2 regions of the Lysinibacillus sp. NPDC059133 genome follow, and region 1 is predicted to be linked to the other one. Evidence: riboswitches for the same ligand, from Rfam matches in the RefSeq annotation. Region 1 holds a riboswitch; the other holds the start of a gene.
What was found. Region 1 has a riboswitch for S-adenosylmethionine ahead of ACFXN8_RS05100 (Na+/H+ antiporter NhaC family protein). Riboswitches for the same ligand answer to the same signal wherever they lie in the genome.

Region 2: it holds a riboswitch for S-adenosylmethionine, as region 1 does, so the genes downstream of both, metK (methionine adenosyltransferase) here and ACFXN8_RS05100 (Na+/H+ antiporter NhaC family protein) in region 1, are expected to answer to the same signal.

What each region holds. Positions count from the first base shown of each region.
Region 1 is NZ_JBHZDH010000006.1:61,816-67,770, reverse strand. It holds gene ACFXN8_RS05100 (Na+/H+ antiporter NhaC family protein) at 203-1,486, opposite strand; SAM riboswitch class I at 1,594-1,701, opposite strand; gene ACFXN8_RS05095 (protein NO VEIN domain-containing protein) at 2,035-3,105, shown strand; gene ACFXN8_RS05090 (restriction endonuclease) at 3,249-3,890, opposite strand; partial or broken gene ACFXN8_RS05085 (winged helix-turn-helix domain-containing protein) at 3,906-4,139, opposite strand; gene ACFXN8_RS05080 (DUF7662 domain-containing protein) at 4,487-4,741, shown strand; gene ACFXN8_RS05075 (GmrSD restriction endonuclease domain-containing protein) at 4,757-5,955, shown strand, end outside.
Region 2 is NZ_JBHZDH010000060.1:20,900-26,854, forward strand. It holds gene ACFXN8_RS22650 (MBL fold metallo-hydrolase) at 1-747, shown strand, start outside; gene ACFXN8_RS22655 (alpha/beta hydrolase) at 909-1,865, opposite strand; gene pckA (phosphoenolpyruvate carboxykinase (ATP)) at 2,202-3,788, opposite strand; SAM riboswitch class I at 4,520-4,637, shown strand; gene metK (methionine adenosyltransferase) at 4,939-5,955, shown strand, end outside.

The sequences.
Region 1 (5,955 bases):
TGACAGAATACGCTATATAGAGGAAAATTAGATTGATACAAGCAACCTTTTTAAAATGTTTCATCAAAATTTTTTCACAAAAAAAGTAGCCACAAATAAAAAATTCAATCGTTTTGAAGAATCTTTTTTCAAAACGATTGGATTTTTTCAATGTAAAATCAATATTTTTAAAGCCACACCAATCACTTTAAAGTGATAAAGTTCAAGCTTTCTTTTGTTTCGGGTACCCGATAAGGATTGCGATAATTCCGCAAATTCCTATAAGGATCGGATAGAAAGAGTATTGCAGCATGCTCACCGGCGATATTCCAGCTACGCTTGCTGCTGCCAGGAATTGGGCTCCGTATGGCAGAATACCTTGGATCGTACAGGAGAAAATATCTAATATACTTGCGGACTTTCTCGGCTCAATCCCATACTGGTCAGCAATATTTTTTGCAAGTGGACCAGCAATTAAAATAGCAATTGTATTATTGGCAGTAGAGAAATTAGTTAAACTCACAAGGCCGGCAATCCCGAATTCAGCACCCTTTTTTGATTTAATTCTTCGTGTGGCAAGGTGAAGTAGGAAGTCAATTCCTCCGTTAAGCTTAATAATCTCCACCATTCCAGCTATTAATATCGCAAGAAATGCCATTTCATACATGCCTGACATTCCTTCGCCAATCTTTTGCATAAGGTCCATTAACTGATAGCTGCCTTCCGCTAAGCCAACACCCCCGGCCAGAACAATCCCAAATGCAAGAACAAGGAATACGTTCATTCCAACTAGTGCAAAAATAATAACCAAAACATAGGGAATAATTTTTATCCAACTATAGCTTAAATGTTCTACTTGTGTCGCCGTTTCACCCATTGTGATAACCCCTAAAATAATGCTCGTTACAATAGCTGCCGGCAACACAATCCAAAAATTCACCTTAAATTTATCCTTCATTTGTGCACCTTGTGAACGAACGGCAGTGATGGTTGTATCTGAAATAAAGGATAAATTATCGCCAAACATCGAACCGCCAACAATCGCTGCCATTACTAAAGCCATGGAAAAGTCGGTATGCTCGCTGATCCCAACTCCAATTGGTGCCAGTGCAACAATTGTTCCTACCGAAGTACCCATTGATAGGGAGATAAAGCAGGCAATGATGAACAAGCCTACGACAAGTAAGTTTGGCGGAATGACTGACAGAGCAAAGTTAACAGTGGAGTCCACTGCCCCCATGCCTTTTGCTACCTCTGAAAAGGCTCCAGCCAATAGAAAAATAACAACCATCAGCATGACATTTAAATTTCCTGCGCCTTTACAAAAAATATCAACCTTTCGCGAAAACGATTCTTTTCGATTCATCGCCAGAGCCACAGCGCCCGAAATGGCAATGGCTACAATGACAGGGAAGGCATAAAAATCACCTGTAATAACCCCTGAACCAATAAATAAAACTAAAAAAACAACAAATGGGATTAGCGCCCATGGATTCTCTTTCTTCATTGTTCTACCTCCAAAAATTAAAAATGGATACGTCTTTGTCCATTCTCTTACTAAAAAAGACCTCTTCTTGAAATAACAAGAAGAGGTCTTATATCTATAAAACACTCCTCTTATCTATCAAGCCATTGCTTGCTGGATTTGGCACAGTAACTTAATCACAAAGTTCCGCTGCCGAGATTTCATAGGGCCAGTCCCTCCATCTCTCTTGATAAGAAGAAAAACATATTATTTTTTGCACAATAATGAAATATTATAATAAAACATCTATATTTGCAACTTATTTTTAATCAAACTGTATTTCAAAACGACATAAAAGTACTTTTTCTCAAAAAAGCCTGCTTTAAGGCTACCGCAGTACAAAAGAGAAGCTTTAAATTTTCGCGAAATTTAGTGTCTTTAATCTCTCGAAAAGAAAAAAGATATTTAATATTATCGACCTAGCAATGGATTTTTTTGACAATTTAATGATCATGAATTATAGTAAAAATACAATATTTAAATAATATTAAAATTGAAATGGAACGTTTCCTGAAACTAAGGGTGAATATATGAGTAATTTTATTGTCATGCAAAATGCTACACACGAGGAAGAAATTATCGGAGGATATATGTGGTCCCCACAAAAAAATAAAAATGGAAATAGCAATCATGCGTACGAACGAATGGCTATAATTAAGGCTGGTAATAAAATTTACAGCTGTTATGATCAAGCAATTCGAGCGGTAGGTATAGCAACGTCAGATTGTTATATTGCAGAACAACCGCATGAGCTACAGGAGAAAAATCTATGGTCTGATGAAGGATATAAGGTGGATGTAGATTACACAATTTTAGAAAATCCAATTATGATTAGAGATGTTTGGGGAGCTATGGAATCTGATCGTCCGCAAAAATATTCAGCCTTTCAAGAAAATGGACGAGGAAATCAGGCTTACTTATTTCCCTGTCCTGAAGCTTGGGCTAGCTTGTTTGACAGCTTTTTGGACGAAGATAGCTCAGAAGCAGAAGCAGAAGCAGAACTAATAGAAGATGGTGAAATTAACGAGGAAACGTTTGCGACTTCTAGTTACGAGCAAGGAGAGTCTAGAGTTAGTAATAGGATAGCGGGTAGTACGAAGAAACGTGGTCGAGTAGTAAGTCAAGAACAGCTACAAAAAGATTTGAAAAAGCGTAAAAAAATTGGAGATATTGCGGAGCAAAAAGTATTTGAATATGTGAAAAAGAAAGTAATAGAAGTATTCGGTGAAAAATACGGAGATCAGGTAGAGCATGTAGCGCAAACACAAGGTGACGGATTAGGATACGATATTACAGCATTCGATTATTTACAGCCACAGTCTCCTCCAAAACCAATTAAAATTGAAGTGAAGGGTACAACATCAACAAGTACAAGCGCAGTCTATTCAATTACTTACCCTGAATTGGAAAAGTTCATTCGGTATAAGGATGAAATGTGGCTAGTACGTGTATATGGTGTAGGCAAGAAAAGTAAGATGAAGATGGAAATAGATAATGACTTTAGTAGTTATAACTCTGTAAGTGATTTGTTGACACGTAAGTATGCATATATTACATCAACAATTGATGTATATGGCACACGAGTAGAAAACAATAAATAAATTATTAAACTTCAAAAAAAATAAAATAATTTCTCCTATACTTGACGATAAAGAATAGGATTTTTCTCTACATAAGAAAGACTCGATATATCTTAACAAATGCAGCAATCTTCAAAAGAAGTTTGCTGCATTTTTCTTTCAGTTTATAAACCTTCCTCAAAAAAGTCTAAATCCATACGTTTTATTGTAAAGGATTGAACGTTCGATACACCTACATTGTATAAAAACATGAGCTCAGTAAGCTTCATTCCATCAATTAATATTAATGATTTATCAATACTCTCGGAATATGCAATTGCTTCTTTTGTAAAACGAGAGGTAGTAATGAAAATCCCTTTGTTCGCTTTAAAGCCTACTAAGCTTCCTACAAATGCTTGGATATCCGGTCTTGAAACTGGGTTTGCCCAACGTTTTCCCTGTAAGTAGATTTTATCTAATCCGAGGATGTCTTCTTTCACAATGCCATCGATTCCACCATCGCCAGATTTTCCTACTGCTTTCCCAGCATCTGAAATCGATCCCCCGTAACCCATTGCTACAATTAAGTTTACAATTAATTGCTCAAAGAATTGAGGAGAGCATTCCATAATTTTTTCTAATAGTTCGGTTTGCAATGATTGCTTTAAGATTTGATAGTTTTCATTCATAATTTCTAATGGGGTCCTGGGATCCTCAGAGATAACTGTTTGTATATCAGAATCTGTGGAAGGTTTTGTACGATTTTTAAATGCTAAAAATTGAGGGTAACGTTCTAACGCTTTCTGATTGATTTCTTTATCAGACAAATCTTGAAGAAGTTTTAAGCCTTCTGGTGTAATTTTAAATACAGCGCGTTTTGGACTGCTAATTAAACCAGCATTTTTAAGGTAAGTACGTGCCTAACCTATTCGATTAACGACAACTGTTTGATTTCCACTAGGGAGAAGTTCTTCTACTTGTTCTTCTGATAAATTAAAATATTGAGGTAAAAATTCATATAATTCTTTCAATGTATGCTCATTTTCATCTTTTAGATAGTCTAAAAAAGGATACATAAATTGTTCATAAGTAGGTATTTGCAAGTGAGTCATTCCTTTGTATTAATATAAAAAAATCTATATTTTTATTTTACGATAATTGTATAAGATGTGGGACTTAATATTATGTATAATATAGGTATAAGGAAAAAATATAATTTAATGCCATTTTTAGGGCATGTTGATAAGAAGTAGAATTGGAGATTAAAAACAGCTTATTGGAAGAAAGAACACAACCTGAGTGTTTTATTGGTCTTGAAGTCAGCCATAAATATAGGAAATATTTACGTTAAACATTTACCTTTTATGTAAGGGAAGCGTCCACATTTAGAGTTTGTGTGATTTAATACCGGAGGAGGGATATAATGCGTGGGGAAAAGTATTTGCAACTACAACAATTTTTAAAATCAAATGGTTCAGAGTGTATTACACTTTCTTTTGGAAATATCGAAATGATTTTAGGTTTCAAACTTCCCGACTCAGCATATAAATATTCTGCTTGGTGGAGTAATAATATTGGTTCTCATACACAAGCGCACTCTTGGGTTGACGCTGGTTACAAAACTCAATCAATTCAATTGGGAAATCAAGTTATTTTTAAGAAAGATATAATAAGATGAAAAAAGGAGATTAAAATGAGTAGCACATTTAAGTCAAACGATACAGCAATTGTGGATATTTTAAAAAATATAGAGAATGGACAAATTCAACTACCAGATTTCCAGCGTGGATGGGTTTGGGATGATCATCGTATAAAAGCATTAATCGCAAGTATTTCAAATGCATACCCTGTTGGAGCATTGATGTTTTTGGAGTTTAGTGAAAATGGTGAAATTCGTTTTAAATATCGCCCGTTTACAGGTGCTAATGCAGGAGATAGTCCAGAAATTTTAGTCTTGGATGGACAGCAAAGGATGACGTCAATTTTTAACTCTTTATATTCGAGAAAACCGGTACAAACGCGTACTGAAAAAAATAAAGAAATCCAACGCTATTATTATTTAGATATTGAAAAAAGCTTGAATAGTACAACGGACCGTGTAGATGCAGTAATTTCTGTTCCAGAAGATAAAATTATCCGAACAAATTTTGGGCGAGATATAGAGCTAGATGTTAGTACGCGAGAGAAAGAATTTGCTAATAAAATGTTTCCATTAAACATTGTCTATGATTCTGTGGAATGCATGATGTGGATGAGTGAGTATCAAAAATTCTATAATTACGACCCTTTAATCTTTCAAGATTATATAGAATTTAACAAAGAAGTACTAGTACCAATTCAAACGTATAAAGTGCCAGTTATTACTTTAGGAAAAAATACACCTAAAGATGCCGTTTGCCAAGTTTTTGAAAATGTAAATACTGGCGGAGTCTCGTTAACTGTTTTTGAATTGGTAACAGCTACTTTTGCTGCAGATAATTTTGAACTTCGAAAAGATTGGGAAGAACGAATGAAAAAAATGATTGATTTGTCTGCTTTATCGTATGCAAATCAAGATCAAGCACTACTAAAAGTAGTATCTTCATCAGATTTTTTAACTGCGATAACGCTTTTAGATCGCTATTATGTTCGTAAAAATGGTGGGGAAGCAATAAGTTGTAAAAAACGTGATGTTTTAAAACTAACCTTAGAGAAATATCAAAAGTATTCAGAGGATTTAATGGAAGGCTTTATTCAAGCGGCTAACTTTTTGAAGGAACAACGGATTTTTACTGCACGTGATTTACCATACAGTACTCAATTAATCCCATTATCGGTTATGTTCACGGTACTTAAAAGCAAAGCACAGGATAGCACAGTGAAACAAAAAATATCTAGTTGGTATTGGTGTGG
Region 2 (5,955 bases), on a different contig from region 1:
TTATTAAAAATGTTGCCTTTTAGTACTGTAAAAACTGATGCAAATGCTGTAAATAAAGCCTTTAAGAAAATAGGAATTGATAATAATAAGCTCCGGGGATTGTTTATCGCTCATACACATTATGATCATGCGTTAGATTTAGCTTATATCGCTAAACAAACTGGGACGCATGTATACGGTTCAGAATCAGCAATTAATATAGGACTTGGTAATGGTATAAATATGAAACAGATGTCTGTATACGAAGTAAATACAGCTATGCAGTTTGGTGATTTTACTGTTACTGTCCTTCAATCGAAGCATTCACCAACCTTTGACGAAGGAGTAAAAATAAAAGAGCCACTTAAACAACCAGCAAAAGCTCTAGATTATCATGAAGATTCTTCATACGATTTCTTGATTACGCATCACAATAAAACATTCTTTGTTAAACCAAGAGCTAATTATATAGAAGGGGCATTAGATGACATTCATGCTGATGTTTTATTTTTAGGAATAGGAGTATTAGGAGCTCAAGATCAAGATTTTCAAAATATGTATTATGAGCAAACCGTGCAGAAAATACAACCAAAACTTATTATTCCAATACATTGGGACAACTTCAACAAACCTTTAACAGATGCTCTTGAAGCATTGCCTAAATTTGCAGATAACACAAAAAAAGGATTAGATTTTATCATTCAGAGGACAAAAGCAGATAGAATTGATTTACAAATACTTCAAGGTTTCCAAAGCATTTATTTCTAAAAATTGCAGGGGAATGGATACAAATTTCATTTAGAGAGTTTACTCCATTTTGATTAACTCTTTTTCAAAATGGAGTTTTTTTGTTCGAAAACTGCTCGGGTAGACCTAAAAAACCGTTCAGGTGCTTTATGACAGGCACCTGAACGGTAGAAAAAAGACATTTACTCTACATATTTTGCTAAAAAGTTATTAATAGTTTCCCAATAAGAGTCACCAGCAACGCTTTCTGCACCACCATGTCCAGCACCTTCAACAATAAATTTCTCCTTCGGTACATTGGCAGCTTCATATACTTCATCTAGCATATCAGATGGAACAAATGTATCATTACTTCCATGAATGAATAGCATCGGTGTTTTCGATTTTGCTACTTGCTTGACGCTATCAGCTTCACCAAGTGTAAAGTCAGCTCTTAACTTCGTAACAATTGAAGAAAAGTGCATAATAGGAAATTCAGGTAAATTGAAGATTTCTTGCAATTGATAGGAGAATTCATCCCAAACTGAGGAATAACCGCAATCCGCAATAATAGCCTTAACATTGCTAGGTAGATCCTCTCCTGAGGCCATCATTACTGTAGCGCCTCCCATGGAAACACCATACAAAACAATTTCAGCGTTGTTATCAGAACTGATAACATTATTAATCCAAGAGACTACATCAAGTCGATCGTGCCAACCCATACCGATATAGTCACCCTCACTTTTTCCATGAGCCCTTGCATCAGGTACGAGAACATTATAGCCGGCATCATAAAAATGCTTAGCATACTTTGTCATTTGTGAACCTTCAGATGAATATCCATGGAAAACAATTGCCCATTTATTTGTTTCGTTTGTATTTTTTAGCGTATAGGCATGTAATTTCAAATTATCGAAAGACTGTATATAAGAGTCCTTGTAATTCTCTTTAAACCACTTCTCACTCTCTTCTTTTTCTTTAGAATCCTTAGGAATAACCGCAATAGAATTGTGCGGAGCATTAAACACATCTGATTTATCAGTATTAGGATTTAAGGCGAAGTTATAAAAATAATTCCCTGCAAAAAATCCAGCCACAACAAACAAGACTAATAGAAGACTGACAATGGTAATAATCACTTTATACTTTCTTTTCATATATTTCCCCCTAAAACTACTATTATGAATTATACACAAAGTTACTAATATGAAAAGTAGAATTTTCTAATAGGGGAATATAAAAAAGGGAACGACCTTAATTGTTCCCTTTGCATGTTGTTGAAATACATGAAATTAAGGTGTCTTAAAGTATGGCTCTTCGGCAAAACGAGGGAGTTGATTTCCGTTCCGACTGTAGCTCACAGGAAAGCGAGTAACATGGAATGGAAATCACCCTCATTTAAAGCTCCAAAACATTCTCAAAGATTTGCTTGACCATTTTGTTTTTCAACACAAAAAAGGGAACGACTGAAATCGTTCCCTTTGCTTAATGAATTATTTTAATGGACCGCCAAGTTTAGTGATAGCTTCAGAAACATTTGAGAATTTCTTGAAGTTATCGTTGAATAAACCAGCAAGTTCAGCAGCTTTTTTATCATAAGCAGCTTTGTCTGCCCATGCATCACGAGGATTAAGCACTTCTGTTGGTACACCTTCAATAGAAGTTGGAATGTTTAAACCGAATACTGAATCTTGAATTGTTTCAACATTAGCTAATTTGCCATCAATTGCAGCACGTACCATTGCACGAGTGTAAGAAAGCTTCATACGGCTACCAGTACCATATTCGCCACCAGTCCAACCAGTGTTCACTAAGAATACTTGTGCACCGTTCTCGTCAATTTTTTGACCTAACATTTCAGCATAAACTGTTGCTGGAAGTGGAAGGAATGGAGAACCGAAGCAAGTTGAGAATACTGGTTCTGGCTCTGTTACACCACGTTCTGTACCAGCAAGTTTAGATGTGAAACCGCTTAGGAAGTGGTACATTGCTTGCTCTTTTGTTAATTTACTGACTGGAGGTAATACACCAAATGCATCAGCTGTTAAGAAGATGATTGTTTTTGGGTGACCTGCAACCGATGGATCAACAATATTTTCAATGTATTGAATTGGATAAGCTACACGTGTATTTTCTGTTAATGAACCATCATCATAGTCACAAACTCGAGTTTCTGGATCAACAGCTACGTTTTCTAGAACAGAACCGAAGCGGATTGCGTTGTAGATTTCTGGTTCTTTTTCAGCAGAAAGGTTAATTGTTTTTGCATAGCAACCGCCCTCAATGTTGAATACACCATTATCAGACCAACCGTGTTCATCGTCACCGATAAGCTTACGGTCAGGATCAGCTGATAAAGTAGTTTTACCAGTGCCAGATAAACCGAAGAATAATGCAACATCACCAGCTTCACCAACGTTTGCTGAGCAGTGCATTGAAAGGATGCCTTGTTGTGGTAATAAGTAGTTCATAATACCGAAAATAGATTTTTTGATTTCACCAGCGTATTCAGTACCACCGATTAGGATAATTTTCTTTTCAAGTGATACAATGATGAAAGTTTCAGAGGCTGTGCCATCAACAGCAGGGTCTGCTTTAAAGTTAGGAGCTGAGATAACCGTGAAGTCAGCAACATGAGAAGCTAATTCTTCTGCAGTTGGACGGATAAATAATTGATGAGCGAAAAGATTGTGCCAAGCATATTCATTGATTACTTGGATGCTTAATTGTGAATCTTTGTCAGCACCAGCAAAGCCTTTGAATACGAATAATTCGTCACGTTCTTTTAAATATTTTACTACTTTTACATATAAGTTATCGAACACTTCAGAAGAAATTGGTCGGTTAACTTTGCCCCAGTCAATTTTATCCTTTGTGCTATCTTCTTCTACCGTATATTTATCTTTAGGTGAACGACCAGTGTATTTGCCAGTTTCTGCACGAACTGCGCCATCTACTGTTAACATAGCTTCACCACGAGAAGTAGCCTTTTCAGCTAATTGTGGTACTGAAAGTTGAACATTAATGTTACCGCCGCTTAATAATTCCTTCAGTTCGTTTGCAATTTCTACTGAATTCATCGATTAAATACCATCCTTTTTTATAGTATTCCCTAGAGTTTGAGGGAGATTTTCTTAATTTCAAAAATAGTATAACACAATTGCTTAAATAATCTATACTAATTCAGAAATTATTTTTCAGATTTTATTACTTTTCAAGAAAACGACAAAAAGTAAATTGATTCGTTTTGATAATGCTTTTTACCCTATATAATAAGTGATCAAACAATCACTTTCGACACAGCAAAATTGTGTTTAGAAGCTTTTGGCTAACATGAGGTTCGCACAGGATGTGAAGTTTTTAGCTTGGTTTTTATTAGTTGGAGCTTGTCTTCGGCTGAAAAGGGGCTACAATCATATTCATCCACCACATGTTCTGTAGCTGACGCTTTGCTTTCGCTACAAAATGTGCTGTAAAGGGTTACACATATGTTAACACATGATGGGAGGTGGAGAATAGGGATTATTTTGTTTCAATTTACAGCATAATCCAAATTAGTTTCTTTATAATCCCGCACTTTCTTTATATAAATACAATCAATTATGCCGATTCCGGGATATCTGCCGGAAGCTTTAGGCCAACAATTGTTTTTTGCGCGAAAGCGTAGTGCTAACGCTTCGCTTTCGCACAGGACGTGGCGTTCTTATACTGAGTTCCTCTATTTCATCGGGTGTTTGGACATTAGCTGAAAGAGGTTAAAAATATTTGACAACGTTCGACCTTTTACGTATTATGAGATATTGAACGGATACTCTTATCCCGAGCTGGTGGAGGGTCAGGCCCTATGAAACCCGGCAACCTGCATGAACCATTTCACACATGCGCTGGTGCCAACCTGATGCAAGGGGAAACCCCTTGAACGATAAGAGTGAAAGGTTACGAAGTCATTATTCCTTTCCTCATGTTAAGTAAGCGTGAGAAAAGGATTTTTTTATTGTTAAAAACGAATGTAAAGGTAAGTATATAGTCCTTTCCTTATTATAATGACGGATCTTTCGAAATCTCGTGTTAAAAGCAACAGTTGTTTATTTGTGCGAAAGCGTAGTGCAACGTAGCGACAGCCACAACAACGGCTTAAGAGTTCAATCTATAGGAGCGGGCTTGACATGGGTAATGAGTACCGTATTAATTCGCAAGTATTATTTGTTAAAGTAATAGGAGGAAAACCAAATGACAAAACGTCGACTGTTTACATCAGAGAGTGTTACTGAAGGACATCCAGACAAAATTTGTGATCAAATCTCGGATGCCATTTTAGATGCTATTTTAGCAGAAGATCCAAACGCACGTGTAGCGTGTGAAACAACAGTAACAACTGGCTTAGTATTAGTAGCAGGAGAAATTACTACTTCTACTTATGTAGATATTAAAGGTATCGTTCGTGATACTGTAGCAGAAATCGGTTATACACGTGGGAAATATGGCTTTGATGCTGAAAACCTAGCAGTACTTGTTGCTATTGGTGAGCAATCACCTGATATTGCTCAAGGTGTTGACCAAGCATTAGAGGCGCGTGAAGGCTCTATGACAGACGCTGACATTGAAGCAATTGGCGCAGGTGACCAAGGTTTAATGTTCGGTTATGCATGTAACGAAACACCAGAGCTTATGCCATTACCAATTAGTTTAGCGCATAAATTGGCTCGTCGTTTAACGGAAGTACGTAAATCTGGTGAACTAGCATATTTACGTCCAGACGGAAAAACACAAGTAACAATTGAGTATGATGAAAACAATGTACCAGTGCGCGTTGATACGATTGTCATTTCTACACAGCATGACGAAGAAGCTACACTTGAGCAAATTCAAGCAGACTTAAAAGAATTCGTTATTGCCCCAGTTGTTCCAAGTGAATTATTAGATGCTGAGACGAAATATTTCATCAACCCAACTGGCCGATTCGTAATTGGTGGTCCAAAAGGAGATGCTGGTCTAACTGGACGCAAAATCATCGTTGATACATACGGTGGCTATGCACGTCATGGTGGTGGTGCTTTCTCTGGTAAGGATGCAACTAAGGTAGACCGTTCTGCGGCATATGCAGCACGCTATGTGGCAAAAAATATCGTAGCAGCTGGTTTAGCAGATCGAGCTGAAGTACAACTAGCTTATGCGATTGGTGTTGCTCAACCTGTATCAATTGCTGTTGATACATTTGGGACAGGAAAAGTTACGGAAAGTGAAATT